DNA from 2 places in the Streptomyces sudanensis genome. Region 2 is predicted to be linked to the other one. Evidence: riboswitches for the same ligand, from Rfam matches in the RefSeq annotation. Region 2 holds a riboswitch; the other holds the start of a gene.
What was found. A riboswitch is a leader RNA that binds a small molecule or an ion and turns the genes downstream of it on or off. The one in region 2 is predicted to bind S-adenosylmethionine.
Positions count from the first base shown of each region.

Region 1: linked by a shared signal. The riboswitch ahead of MW084_RS07495 (aminotransferase class V-fold PLP-dependent enzyme) and the one ahead of thrC (threonine synthase) in region 2 are both predicted to bind S-adenosylmethionine.

Region 1 is NZ_CP095474.1:1,623,611-1,630,827, forward strand. Features, by position in the region: gene MW084_RS07490 (Lrp/AsnC family transcriptional regulator) at 1-27, shown strand, start outside; gene MW084_RS07495 (aminotransferase class V-fold PLP-dependent enzyme) at 46-1,458, opposite strand; SAM riboswitch class IV at 1,653-1,771, opposite strand; gene trpD (anthranilate phosphoribosyltransferase) at 1,881-2,945, opposite strand; gene qcrB (cytochrome bc1 complex cytochrome b subunit) at 3,064-4,689, opposite strand; gene qcrA (cytochrome bc1 complex Rieske iron-sulfur subunit) at 4,686-5,735, opposite strand; gene qcrC (cytochrome bc1 complex diheme cytochrome c subunit) at 5,732-6,541, opposite strand; gene ctaE (aa3-type cytochrome oxidase subunit III) at 6,604-7,217, opposite strand, start outside.
Region 2 is NZ_CP095474.1:2,712,372-2,719,588, forward strand. Features, by position in the region: gene MW084_RS12565 (MoaD/ThiS family protein) at 197-475, opposite strand; gene thrC (threonine synthase) at 495-1,790, opposite strand; SAM riboswitch class I at 1,809-1,954, opposite strand; gene MW084_RS12575 (glucosyl-3-phosphoglycerate synthase) at 2,103-3,068, shown strand; gene MW084_RS12580 (alpha,alpha-trehalose-phosphate synthase (UDP-forming)) at 3,113-4,507, shown strand; gene MW084_RS12585 (KGGVGR-motif variant AAA ATPase) at 4,600-7,217, opposite strand, start outside.

The DNA.
Region 1 (7,217 bases), 1.1 Mb from region 2:
GCGTTCGCGATCGGCCTCGACACCTGACCCTCCCCCCTCCCTGATTCACTCGAACGAGTGAACTGGAACCGGCCATGCGGCGGGCGCGGCCGGGGCGCGGCGCTCCCTCCGGGCGCCGTCCCGGACCAGTTCCCGCACGGCCCGGACGAGGCGGTCGAGGTGCTCGTCCGGCGTCCCCGCGCCGAAGCTGACCCGGACCGCGTCGAGCGTCGCCCCTCCGGGCCCGGCCTCCGCCCCGCACTCCCCCGGTCCCTGCGGCGACCGGCCCAGCAGGGCCCCGAGCAGCGGATGGGCGCAGAACAGCCCGGCGCGGACGCCGATGCCGTACCCGGCGGAGAGCTCCGCGGCGAAGTCCGCGCTCCTCCAGCCCTCCACGACGAAGGACAGGACGCCGACGCGCGGGGCGTCGTCGCCGAACAGCGACAGCACCCGCACCCCGGGCACCCCGGCCAGTCCCTCCCGTACGCGTGCGGTCAGCTCCCGCTCACGGGCGACGAGCGCGTCGAACCCCGCCGCGGTGAGCGCCGCGCAGGCCGAGGCGACGGCGTAGGCGCCGATCACGTTCGGCGACCCGGCCTCGTGGCGGGCCTCCGTCGTGTGCCAGGACACGTCCATCCCGCCGCCGGCCCGCCGGACCACCGTCCGCGACGCGCCGCCGCCCGCCAGGTACGGCTCGGCGTCCCGCAGCCAGTCGGCCCGCCCGGCCAGCACACCCGCCCCGAACGGGGCGTACATCTTGTGCCCCGAGAACGCCACCCAGTCCACGTCCAGGTCCGCCGCGTCCACCGGGTGGTGCGGCGCCAGCTGGGCGGCGTCCAGCACGATCCGCGCGCCGTGCGCGTGCGCGGCGGCCGCCAGCTCCCGTACGGGCCACAGCTCGCCGGTCACGTTGGAGGCGCCGGTCACGCACACCAGGGCGGGCCCGTGGGGGTCCCGGTCGGCCAGGGCGCGTTCCAGCGCCTCCACCGCCCGCCCGGGGGTGCGCGGCGCGTCCAGGTACGTCACACGGGCGCCCCGCCACGGCAGGAGCGAGGCGTGGTGCTCGGTCTCGAAGACGAACACCTCGCAGCCGGCGGGCAGGGCGCGGGCGAGCAGGTTCAGCGAGTCGGTCGTGGAGCGGGTGAACACGACCTGGTCGCCGGGGCGGCAGCCGAGGAACCGCGCGACCGTGCCGCGGCTGTTCTCGAACAGGTCCGTGGAGAGCTGCGACAGGTACCCGGCGCCCCGGTGGACGCTGCCGTAGTACGGCGCGTACGCGGCGACGTCGTCCCACACGCGCTGGAGCACCGGGGCGCTGGCCGCGTGGTCCAGCGCGGCGTACCCGATCTCCCCGCCGCCGGCCAGCGGCACGGTCACGTCCCGCCCGAGGACGGGCAGCGGCAGCCCGGGAGCGGCCGGGGCGGAGGACTCGGGTACGCCGGCACGTAGGAGGTCGTCGGAGTTCGGGTACGCGGACATGGCGGACTCTCCCGGTGAGAGGAAGGCGAACGGGGACGGGGCCCGCGGGACGGCTCGACGGCCGTGCGCACGCGGGGGGCGCCTCGACGCGCGGCGGCGACCGCGCGGAGGAGGGGGAAGGGGCCGAAGGGCCCTAACGCATTCGCTTGCTCACGAGACCACTCCCTCGGGACCAGGACCCCAGGGTGTGCAGGGGCCCGCGCTTGCCGCGGGCCTTCTCTGCCTGCGGCCTGGTCTTCACCCGGGGCACCCCGCCACGGACGGAGGGTTGCCGGACAGCGGGCCGGGGCCTTCGTCGCTGTCACTCGTGACCTGCCGGGCATCCTGCCACACGTACCCGGTCGTCCCGCAAGGCGGCGCCCCGGGACGGCGCCCCGCGCGGCGGCGCGGGCCCGCGGAGTGGCGGCGCGGGCCCGCGGCGGCTAGCGGTTGGTGACCCGCACCCAGCGGTCCAGGACGTCGCGGGCGGCCCCCGAGTCGATCGACTCGGCCGCCCTGGCCATACCGGCCCGCAACTGCTCGGCCAGCGGCGCGTCCGACGGGTCCAGCGCGACCAGCGCCGCCGCCGAGTTCAGCAGCACCGCGTCCCGTACGGGCCCGGTCCCGCCGGCCAGCAGCCGGCGCGCCACGTCCGCGTTGTACGAGGCGTCGGCGCCGCGCAGGGCCTCCACCGGTACCACGTCGAGGCCCACGTCGTGCGGGTGGAAGACCTCCTCGCGGACGCTCCCGTCCCGGACGACCCACACCCGGGACCCGGCCGTCGTGGTCAGCTCGTCGAGCCCGTCATCGCCGCGGAAGACCAGCGCCGACGAGCCGCGCCCGGCGAGCACCCCGGCCAGGATCGGCGCCATCCGGGCGTCGGCCACCCCCGTCGCCTGGGCGCGGACCCGGGCCGGGTTGGTCAGCGGGCCCAGGAAGTTGAACGTCGTCCGGATGCCCAGCTCCTTGCGGGCCGCGGCCACGTGGCGGAGCGCCGGGTGGAACCGGACGGCGAAGCAGAACGTGATCCCCGCCTCCTGCGCCACCTCGGCCACCCGCTCGGGGGACAGCTCCAGGTTGACGCCGAGCTTCTCCAGGACGTCGGAGGCGCCCGACGCCGACGAGGCGGCGCGGTTGCCGTGCTTGACCACCTTCGCGCCCGTACCGGCGACGACGACCGCCGACATGGTGGAGATGTTGACGGTCCGCGCGCCGTCGCCGCCCGTGCCGACGATGTCGACCGACGGGCCGGGGACCTCGATGGTCCGGGCGTGGGCGTACATGGTGCGGACGAGGCCGGAGATCTCCTCCACGGTCTCGCCCTTGCCGCGCAGGGCCACCGCAAAGCCGGCGATCTGCGCGTTCGTCGCCTCCCCGCTGAGGATGCGCTCCATCGCCCAGGCGGTCGCGTCCGCGTCGAGGTCCCTGCCCGAGAGCAGGGCGTCGAGGACGGCGGGCCAGGAGCGGCCCGCCGCGGTGGGGCCTCCGGCGGGCGGTACGGCGCTCATGGTCGCTCCCTGGTCCGTGACGGTTGGACGGCCCCAGCCTAGCGAGCCGGGGACGGCGAAGGGCCCCGCCCGGGAACGGACGGGGCCCTTCTTGCGTGGCGACCTTCGGGTCGGTCGATCAGTGGTGGCCGTGGCCCGCGCTGATCTCCTTGTGCTCCTCCGCCGTGGCCTTGGGGATCTGGTTCCCCTCGCCGTAGTAGCCCTTGCTCAGCTTCGCGCGGAGCTTCTGCATGGCGGTCGGCTTGCGCTCGACGCCGTTGTCGTCGACCGTCGGGCCGATCTCGACCGGGGCGTACTGCTCGTGCGCGGTGAGCGCGTACATCTGCGCCTGGCTGAGCGGCTCGTGGACCTCGACGAACTCACCGTGCGGCAGCCGCTTGATGATGCCGGTCTCGCGGCCGTGCAGCACCTTGTCGCGGTCGCGGCGCTGGAGGCCCAGGCAGATCCGCTTGGTGATGATGAACGCGAGGACCGGTCCGACGAAGAAGGCGATCCGGACGAACCAGGTGACCGCGTTGATCGACATGTGGAAGTAGGTGGCGACGATGTCGTTGCCGCCGCCGATCAGCATGACCATGTAGCCGGTGACCCAGGCGACGCCGAGCGCCGTCCGCGTCGGGGCGTTGCGCGGGCGGTCCAGGATGTGGTGCTCGCGCTTGTCCCCGGTGATCCAGGACTCGATGAACGGGTAGACCGCGATCGCGGCCAGCATCAGGCCGAACAGGACCAGCGGGACGAACACGCCCAGGACCAGCGTGTGGCCCCAGAGGTTGATCTCCCAGCCGGGCATGGCGCGGACGAGGCCCTCGGCGAAGCCCATGTACCAGTCGGGCTGGGCGCCGGTGGACACCATGTCCGGCCGGTACGGGCCGAGCGCCCACACCGGGTTGATGGTGAACATGCCGGCGATGGCCGCGATGACACCGAAGACCAGGAAGAAGAAGCCGCCGGCCTTGGCCATGTAGACCGGCAGCAGCGGCATGCCGACCACGTTCTTGTTCGTCCGGCCGGGGCCCGCGAACTGCGTGTGCTTGTGGTAGAAGACCAGGATCAGGTGGGCCACCATGAGCCCGAGCATGATGCCCGGCAGCAGCAGGATGTGGATCGAGTAGAACCGGGCGACCATGTCGTGACCGGGGAACTCGCCGCCGAAGAGGAACATCGACAGGTACGTGCCGACGATCGGCACGGACAGGATCGCACCCTGCGTGAAGCGCACACCGGTGCCGGAGAGCAGGTCGTCCGGGAGCGAGTAGCCGGTGAAACCGGTGAACATGCCGAGGACGAGCAGCAGGAAGCCGAACAGCCAGTTGATCTCGCGCGGCTTGCGGAACGCGCCGGTGAAGAAGACGCGCATCATGTGCACGAACATGCCGGCGATGAAGATCAGCGCCGCCCAGTGGTGGATCTGCCGGATCAGCAGACCGCCGCGGACGTCGAAGCTGATGTCCAGCGTCGAGGCGTACGCCTCGGTCATGCGGACGCCCTGCATCGGCACGTAGCTGCCGTGGTAGACGACCTCGTTCATGCTCGGGTGGAAGAACAGCGTCAGGTACACACCCGTGAGGATGATGATGATGAAGCTGTAGAGGCAGATCTCACCCAGCATGAAGGACCAGTGGTCCGGGAAGATCTTCCGCATGTTGCCCTTGGCCAGGGTGTAGATCCCCAGCCGGCCATCCGCCCAGTCGGCCACCCGCTCGCCGGCGGGCGCCTTCCGCTTCGCGTTGTGTGCGGTACTCATCCGCGCTCCCAGAATGCAGGACCGACCGGCTCGTCGAAGTCGCCGAGCGCCTCGAGGAATCCCTTGTCGTTCACGCCGATCCGCAGCTGCGGGAGGGCGTGGCCGGCAGGGCCGAAGATGACGCGGGCGCCGTCGGAGAGGTCGAAGGTGGACTGGTGACACGGGCAGAGGACGTGGTGGGTCTGCTGCTCGTACAGGGAGATCGGGCAGCCCACGTGGGTGCAGATCTTGGAGAACGCCACGATGCCGTCGTGCGACCACTCGAGCTCGCGCTTGTCCTTGATGTCCTCCGGCTGGATCCGGACGATCATCAGGGCATCCTTGGCGATCTTGGTGTTGAAGTCGTGGTCCTCCTCGCTCAGACCCTCCGGCATGGCGAAGGTGAGCGAGCCGACCGCGACGTCCTCGGGGCGCAGCGGCTCCATCGTGTTCATGTTGATGAGCTGCTTGCCCTTGGCCCACGAGGTGTGGAAGAGCTTCTTCTCCGGCAGCGGGCCCAGCTCGCGCAGCAGCACCAGACCGGAGAGCGGCACCATGGCCAGCGCGCCGAACATGGTGTTGCGGATCAGCTTGCGCCGGCCCAGGCCCGACTCCTCCGCGCCCTGGGCGAAGTCGGCCAGGACCTTGGCCTTGAGCTCCGGGGTCGCCTCGATCGAGTGGCGCTCGTCGGCGACCTCCACGTCCGACATCAGCGTGCGGGCCCAGTGGACCGCGCCGGCGCCGATGCAGAAGAGGGCGATGCCCAGCGTCAGGCCGAGCGACAGGTTGGTCGCGCTCACGTGGCCGAGCGGCCACACGTACACGATCTTCTCGACCGGGAAGATCACGAACGAGGCGATGAAGCCGATCGTGGCCAGCATCGAGATCGTGAACAGCAGGGCGACCGTGCGCTCCGAACGCTTGGCGGCCCGCTCGTCGATGTCCTGGATGCGGGGCTTGTGGGGCGGCAGCCCCGGGTCGGCGAACGGGTTCTCGGCCAGTGCCTTGCCGTGCGCGGTGTCCTGCTCGTACGGCAGGCTCTCTTCGGAAATCTCTTGGCTACTCATGACTTCTTGGCCTTAGCGGTGTGGGCCGCGACCCAGACGGCGACGGCGATCAGCGAACCCAGACCGAAGATCCAGCCGAACAGGCCCTCGCTGACCGGTCCCAGACCGCCCAGCGCGAAGCCGCCGGGGGTCGGCGTCTCCTCACCGTTGACGGCCTTGATGTACGCGATGATGTCCTTCTTGTCCTTCTCCGGCAGCGTCGTGTCGGGGAAGACGGGCATGTTCTGCGGGCCGGACTGCATGGCCTCGTAGATGTACTTCTCGTCGACGTCGTCGAGGCTCGGCGCGTACTTGCCCTTGGTGAGCGCGCCGCCCTCACCGGTGAAGTTGTGGCACTGGGCGCAGTTGTTGCGGTACAGCTCGCCGCCCTTGGCGACGTCCGCGCCCTCCACGCTGTACTGCTTCTCGGTGGGGGTGATCGGGCCGGGGCCGAGCGACGCGATGTACGCCGCGAGCTGGTCGATCTGGGCCTGCGTGTAGATGTTCTTCTTCTTCGGGACCTGGGCGCCCGGCTGCTGCGCGGGCATCCGGCCGGTGCCGACCTGGAAGTCGACCGAGGCGGAGCCCACGCCGACCAGGGGCGGGCCGTCGGAGGCGCCCTGACCGGCGGTGCCGTGGCAGCTCGCGCAGCCGACGGTGTAGAGCTTCTTGCCCTCCTCGATGGCGAGGGACTGGGCGGTCTCGTCGGCCTGTGCCGTGCGCGCGGGTGCGAACGCGGCGTACAGCCCCCCGGTGGCCGCCAGCGCGAGAAGTAGGACGACGACCGCCGCCAGCGGATGGCGTCGTCGTGCGGAGAGCTTTTTCACGGATTACCCCGGTGTCAGGATCTTCTGCGTCGATGCTTGCTGGAAGTTCGGGCCGGGCCCGATTACTTGATCATGTAGATCGTGGCGAAGAGGCCGATCCAGACCACATCGACGAAGTGCCAGTAGTAGGACACGACGATGGCAGCGGTTGCCTGCTCGTGAGTGAATCGCCTCGCGGCGTACGTCCGGCCGAGGACCAGCAGGAACGCGATGAGGCCACCCGTCACGTGAAGGCCGTGGAAGCCCGTGGTCAGGTAGAACACGGAGCCGTACGGGCCGGAGGACAGGGACATGCCCGCGTCCTTGACCAGCTCCGTGTACTCCAGGACCTGGCCGCCGATGAAGATCGCGCCCATGACGAACGTCACGATGAACCAGGTGCGCAGCTTCTTCACGTCGCCGCGCTCGGCGGCGAAGACGCCGAGCTGGCAGGTGAGGGAGGAGAGCACCAGGATCGTGGTGTTGGTCGCCGAGAACGGGAAGTTCAGGTGGCCCGCCTGCTCGGACCAGTATTCGGCACCCGTTACCGATCGCAGGGTGAAGTACATCGCGAAGAGGGCCGCGAAGAACATCAGCTCGGAACTCAACCAGATGATGGTCCCGACGCTGGTGAGGTTCGGTCGATTGACCGACGGGTGCGCGTGCCCGGTGTCTACTGTCGTTGCTGTCGCCACGA
Region 2 (7,217 bases):
GCGCCGGCGCGGGCTTCCCCAACTCTACCGCGCCCAATCCCCCGGAATTGCCGCCTCCGTTTTCCCGGTCTCCCGTGAGGGCCGGGAACGCCCGCGTACCCGGAACCGGAGCCCCGGAACCGGGGTCCGGGGCCGGACGTACCGGAGCGGGCGGACGGGGCGCCCGGGAAGGGCCGGGCGCCCCGTCGACGGCCGGTCAGCAGCCCCCGGCGACCGCCGGGATGATCGAGACGCCGGCGCCGTCCGGGGTGGCGGTCGCGAGGCCCTGCTCGAAGCGGACGTCGTCGTCGTCGACGTAGACGTTCACGAAGCGGCGCAGCCGGCCCTGGTCGTCCAGGACGCGGGCGGCGATGCCGGGGTGGTCCCTCTCCAGGGACTCGATGACCTCCGCGAGGGTCGCGCCCTCCGCCGGGACCTCGGCCCGGCCGCCCGTGTAGGTGCGCAGGATGGTGGGGATGCGGACGTTGACGCTCATGACGGGTGCCTCCCGGGGGTCAGCGGGCGAGGCCGGCGGCGCGGAACGCCTCCAGGCTCGGGCGGATGGTCGTGGTGGGGCCGGTGGTGGGGGCGACGGCGTCCAGGGTCTTCAGGCCGTCGCCGGTGTTGAGGACGACGGTGGTGAGGGACGGGTCCAGCAGCCCGCCCTCGACCAGCTTGCGCGTGACGCCGACGGTCACCCCGCCCGCCGTCTCGGCGAACACGCCCTCGGTGCGGGCCAGCAGCTTGATGGCGTCCACGATCCGCTCGTCGTCCACGTCCTCCACCGCGCCGCCCGTGCGGCGGACGATGTCCAGGACGTACGGGCCGTCGGCCGGGTTGCCGATGGCGAGCGACTTGGCGATCGTGTCCGGCCGCTGGGGCCGCACGACGTCGTGGCCGGCCTTGAAGGCCGCCGACACCGGGGAGCACCCTTCCGCCTGCGCACCGAAGATCCGGTACGGCCGGTCCTCGACCAGACCCAGCGCGACCAGCTCCCGCAGCCCCTTGTCGATCTTCGTCAGCTGGGAGCCGGACGCGACGGGGACGACGAGCTGGTCGGGCAGCCGCCAGCCGAGCTGCTCGCAGATCTCGTAGGCGAGGGTCTTGGAGCCCTCCGCGTAGTACGGCCGCAGGTTGACGTTGACGAAGCCCCAGCCCTCGCCGAGGGGGTCACCGATGAGCTCCGAGCAGAAGCGGTTGACGTCGTCGTACGTGCCCTCGATGCCGACCAGGTCGCCGCCGTACACCGCGGCCATGACGACCTTGCCCTGCTCCAGGTCGTGCGGGATGAACACGCAGGAGCGCAGGCCGGCCCGCGCGGCGGCGGCGCCGACCGCGCCCGCCAGGTTCCCGGTGGAGGAGCACGACAGGGTGGTGAAGCCGAAGGCGCGGGCCGCCTCCAGGGCCTGGGCGACCACGCGGTCCTTGAAGGAGTGCGTGGGGTTGCCCGAGTCGTCCTTGACGTACAGCCCGCCGGTCACGCCCAGTTCGCGCGCGAGGTTGTCGGCCCTGACGAGCCGGGTCCAGCCGGGGTGGAGGTTCGGCCGGTCCGCGACGTCCGCGGGGACGGGCAGCAGCGGGGCGTAGCGCCAGATGCTGGCGGGGCCGGCCTCGATGCGCTTGCGCAGCTCCTGCGGGCCGCAGTCCGGCAGGTCGTACGCGACTTCGAGGGGGCCGAAACAGTGCTCGCAGGCGAAGACGGGGCCGAGCGGGAAGCGCTCGCCGCACTCGCGGCAGGAGAGGCCCGCGGCGGGGCCGAGGTCGACGGGGGGTGCGGTGGGTGCGGTGGGTGCGGCGGTCTGCGCGGCCATGGGTGGCGAGGCCCTTTCTCCTCATCTTTCTCACCGGCGGGTGTCGCCGTGAGACGGATTTGGCACCTTCCCTAGCCGGGGACCTCGCGTGACGCGCGGAGAGACCGGCTGGAGGGTTGCCGGGGCTTCATCGGGCCGTGTCCCTCTGCCCCTCTGGATGAGCGGTATGCGGTTGTCGGCACGGGGACCCCGGTATGCGGAGGTCCCGTGCGTTGCTCAAGACTGTAACCGAAGGGGTGCCCGTCCGAGACGGCCGTCCGAACCGCGAGACGGATCATCCGCGCCCCCGTGACGACCTGAGGAGTGGCGCGCGTGCTGGAAGAGGTGGAGCGCTGGCTGGGCCGGCGGTCCTGGTCCGTGGCCGACCGGCCGATCGACCGGCTACTCGCCGCGAAGCGGGCCCGCGGCACGACGGTGAGCGTCGTCCTGCCCGCGCTGAACGAGGAGGCGACGGTCGGCGAGATCGTCGCCGTGATCCGCCGCGACCTGATGTCGGAGGCGGTGCCGCTCGTCGACGAGCTGGTCGTCGTCGACTCGGGATCGACCGACCGCACGGCGGAGGTGGCCGCGGGGGCCGGCGCGCGGGTGGTGGCGCGCGACGACGTGCTGCCGCGCGTGCCCGCCCTGCCCGGCAAGGGAGAGGTGCTGTGGCGCTCCCTGCTGGTGACGGAGGGCGACGTGGTGTGCTTCGTCGACGCGGACCTGCGGGAGTTCCACGCGGACTTCGTGACCGGGATCGTGGGGCCGCTGCTGACCGACCCGGACGTGGAGTTCGTGAAGGCGATGTACGACCGCCCGTTCACGGGCGGCCCGGGCGACGGCGCCGGCGGCCAGGGCGGGCGGGTGACGGAGCTGGTCGCCCGGCCGCTGCTGAACCTGCACTGGCCGCGGTTGGCCGGGTTCGTCCAGCCGCTCGGCGGGGAGTACGCGGCGCGGCGCACGCTGCTGGAGCGGCTGCCGTTCCCGGTGGGGTACGGGGTGGAGCTGGGGCTGCTGGTGGACGCGCTGCACCTGGTGGGCCTGGACGCGCTGGCCCAGGTGGACGTGGGCGTGCGGCTCCACCGGCACCAGGACGACCGGGCCCTGGGGCGGATGGCCGCGACGATCTACCGGACCGCGCAGCAGCGGCTGTCGCGCGGTCACCTGGTACGGCCGTGGCTGACGCAGTTCGACCGCACGGAGACGGGTTTCGCGCCGCGTACGCACCCCGTGGACACCGAGGAGAGGCCGCCGATGCGGGAGGTCGAGGAGTACCTGCGCAGGCGCCGGGTGGCGTGATTCCCGCACGTTTGAGCGTTTCCCGGTCGGGCTAGGTTGGGCTCATGGTCTCGGACATCCTGGTGGCATCGAATCGCGGTCCGGTCAGTTACGCGCTGCGCGAGGCGGACGGCGGACTGGAGGCGCGGCGCGGCGGCGGGGGGCTGGTGTCGGGGCTCTCCGCGATCGGGCCCGACGCGGGCGCGGTGTGGGTGTGCGCGGCACTGGGCGACGGCGACCGGGAGGCGGTGCGGCGCGGCGTCGGCGAGAAGGGCGTCCGGATGCTGGACGTCGACGCGCTGGCGGGCGAGGGGACGCACGCCGCCGCGTACAACGACATCGCCAACTCGGTGCTGTGGTTCGTCCACCACATGCTGTACCAGACGCCGCTGGAGCCCGTCTTCGACGCGGAGTTCCGCCGCCGGTGGGAGGCGTACCGGGCGTACAACCGGGCCTTCGCGCGGGCGCTGGCCGAGGAGGCCGCGCCCGGCGCGGCGGTGCTGGTCCAGGACTACCACCTGGCGCTGGCGCCGGGCATGCTGCGCGAGCTGCGGCCGGACCTGCGCATCGGGCACTTCTCGCACACCCCCTGGGCGCCGCCGGACTACTTCGGGATGCTCCCCGACGACGTCGCGCGCGAGCTGCTGCGCGGCATGCTGGGCGCGGACCGGCTCGGCTTCCTGACGCACCGCTGGGCGGAGGCGTTCGCGGCCTGCTGCGCCCGCACGGTGGGCGGCACGGGCGGGACGGAGATCGGGGTGCACGGGCTCGGCGCGGACGCCGGGTTCCTGCGGGCGCGGTCCCGGGAGGCGGACGTCGAGGAGCGGATGGCGGCGCTGCGCGAGCAGATCGGTGGTGCCGACCGGAAGACGATCGTCCGGGTGGACCGCACCGAGCTGTCGAAGAACATCGTGCGCGGGCTGCTGGCGTACCGGGAGCTGCTGGCCACCCGCCCGGAGTGGCGCGAGCGGGTCGTCCACATCGCCTTCGCCTACCCGTCCCGGCAGGACCTGGAGGTCTACCGGCGGTACACGGCGGAGGTCTCGCGGGTGGCGGAGGAGATCAACGCCGAGTTCGGCACGGAGGCGTGGACGCCGGTCCTCCTCCACGTGAAGGACGACTTCGCGCGCTCGCTGGCGGCGTACCGCCTGGCGGACGTGGCGCTGGTCAACCCCGTCCGGGACGGCATGAACCTCGTCGCCAAGGAGGTCCCGGTCGTCTCCGACGAGGGCTGCGCCCTGGTCCTGTCCCGCGAGGCGGGCGCCCACGAGGAGCTGGGCGCCGACGCGGTGACGGTCAACCCGTACGACGTGACCGGCACCGCCCGGGCGCTGCACGAGGCCCTGTCGATGGCCCCGGCCGAGCGCGCGGAGCGCACCGCCCGCCTGGCCGCCGCGGCGACGGCGCTCCCGCCCCAGCGCTGGTTCCTGGACCAGTTGGAGGCGCTGCGGGGAGAATGATCTCCGTACGCTGGAAGCCCGTACCCGCCCCTGTGTGCCGCGAGCACCTCAGTCTCCACTGAGGTGCTGCGCAGCGGCGTCGTTCCGGGGTCTCAGGGGCGGATGACCCTGACCCTTCCTCGTGTGCGGAAGCCGAGGGCGTGCCGGTAGATCTCCGGCAGCCGGTAGAGGCCGTCGGCATCCCGGTCCAGCGCCCCGGCTTCCTTCAGTTTCGCAATGGCATTGGCGTCCAGTCCGACGTCCTCGGCGTTGAACGGCATGACGACGTCATCCGCATACCGCCCGACATCGATGAGAAGCCTGCCCACGACGGAATTCTCCTGGAGTAGTTCCTCCAGTTTCTCCCGGCTTCCCTTCACGAGGGCCTCGCGCATGGCACTCGGGGTGAGCAGGCGGTCGGGCCAGTCCTGGTCCCCCTGAGAGAACTGCGCGGCATCCCGGATGAAACGTACGACGTCCCGGGCCTGAACCTGATCGTTGAAGTCCCCCAGAGCAGCCGGTACCCACCGGTCCGACCTGGCCTCCCGCGAGTTCTTACGCCCCATTTTCACCCCCCAGACGGGAATGAGAGCTTGTACGAGGCGCTCCCACGAGTAATCCATCAGGTCGCCGTCCGCCTGCGGAACCGCCTTGGCGGTCGTCGCGACCCAGAGCGCGAGACGCAGGGCTTCCTGCGAATCCCAGCGCAGCGCATACGGGTCGTAGCGGTCGAGGAACTGGCCGAGGTTCTGCCGGACCGCGAACCGCACGAGGTCGCTCCGTACGAAGATCACCACGCCGAACGGGCGGCCCCGAAAGGCTCGCAGCCAGTCGGGCACCTCGATGAAGAGCGCGCGCAGGGCGACTCTCCTCGCCTCCCCCTCGAGTTCCTGGAAGAAGTCCTCCAGACCATCGAAGACGAAGAGTGCCTGCTGACTGTGCGACCGCTGGCGCAGCACCTCTTCGGGGTCGTCGTGAAGAACGGCCGGCCCGGCCAGGGACATGGCCATGCAACGAAGCCAGGCGAGTCGCCAGTAGACGACGTTTTCCCGGTTGTCTTGATCCTGAAGGGCGTCCAACAGGATTTTTTTGATTTCCGGCACTTCCGCGCCTCGTCCGCCCGCAATGCGATCCCTTAGCCGCTGCGGGCTGCTGCCGTCATCGGGAGACTCGATGTTGGCGGGATCGAGTACAGGCACGATCGGTGCGTCGATCCGGACCGGTTCGTCGGCCCCCGCCGCGAAATTCCTCCAACTTCCCGCCGCGCACATCCTCGCGTAAGTGAAGGTCTTTCCGGAGCCTTTGGCTCCGACCACCACCGTGACCGGGAGGGATGTCCTGTTGTCCCCGACCAGTCGCCGCAACGGGTCGGTGGAAAGGAAGCCGATGCCGCTGTCCAGACCGCTGCGTTCGGCGAAGACAAGGGACCGCGCCCGGTGGTGCAGCGCCGAGCGACGGCTTTCGATTCCTTCCACCACCTCGTTCTCCGACCCTGCATCTGTTTCCGAAAGCAGCGGCAACATCTCGGCCAGCAACTCACCGATGCCCTGCCGGCGAACGACTCCGACCACCTCGTCCCAGCTCTGCGGCAGCGCCAGCAACTCCTCGTGGAAGGGGCTGAAGATCGGTTCCGTGAGAACCGTGGCATCCACCTCAAGGGTGTCGCCTGCGTTGGTGGGCTCCACGGTCTCGGCGACGGACGCAGCACGCATGGCTTCCAGTGCCCGTGAGAGCTGTAGACGCGCGTCGGTGATTTCGGTGGCGTGCCGATCCTGGCGGAACTGGGTGACCACGACGGCCGGCTCGGGATCCCTGCCGGTGAGGGCCACGGCCTTGTCGCCCAGTTGGCGGATCATCTGTTCGGTGCCGTCCAAGGACTGGCTGCTGAGCGTGGTGACGAAGATGCGCTGCACCCGCGGGTCGAGGAGGACGGGCGCGGACAGTTCGGACGCTCCCGCACGCAGGTCGACGACCACCGTGTCCAGATCCGCGGCGGCAGCCAATTCCGCGAGGGACTCCGTGAGGAAGTACCGCGATCGGTCTGGTGTCAGGAGTTGAGCAGGTTCGACACGCGGAGGGCCGAGACGCCTGCGTCTGCTCGTGGGCAGAATGACCAGCCGTCCGTCGTTCTTGTGCCGAATCGTCTCTTGATTCACCAGATAACCGGTCGCGATCTGCACCGCTTTCGTCCGGTCTCCGCCCGTGGAACCGTGGAGGAGTGCCAGGAGATCGTCATAGGCGATGTCACAGGCTCCGCCTTGTGCCTGGTACATCCATGTGATTCCCGGCGCCTCGAGATCGGCGTCCACAAGCAGCACACGGCGTCCGCGCCGCATCAACAGGTCGGCAAAGGCGACTGCGTGGAGCGTACGACCGACTCCTCCCTTGAAGGAATGGAAGGCCACCACCTGAACTCCACCAGAGAAGCCGTCGTCGGCGGGCCGGGGAAGGGGCGAGCCGAGCGCCTCGGTGATGCGTCTTTCGATGAGGCGGGGCGGGCGAAACCCCGGCGTGAAGTCCTCATCCCTGATGATGCGTACCGGAAGGCCCTCGCGATCCACTGCCTGAGGCCGGTCGAGGACGAGTACTGGGCCTTCCGGCTCGCCGACGACCGATCCCATGCCGAAAGCCGTGTCCAACCAGGTGAGGACGTCTTCGTCAGGCACTTCGGAGGTCACGGTGAGTTCGATGCCGTCCCACCAGGCACTGGCCTCTTTCAGCCACCCCGGCC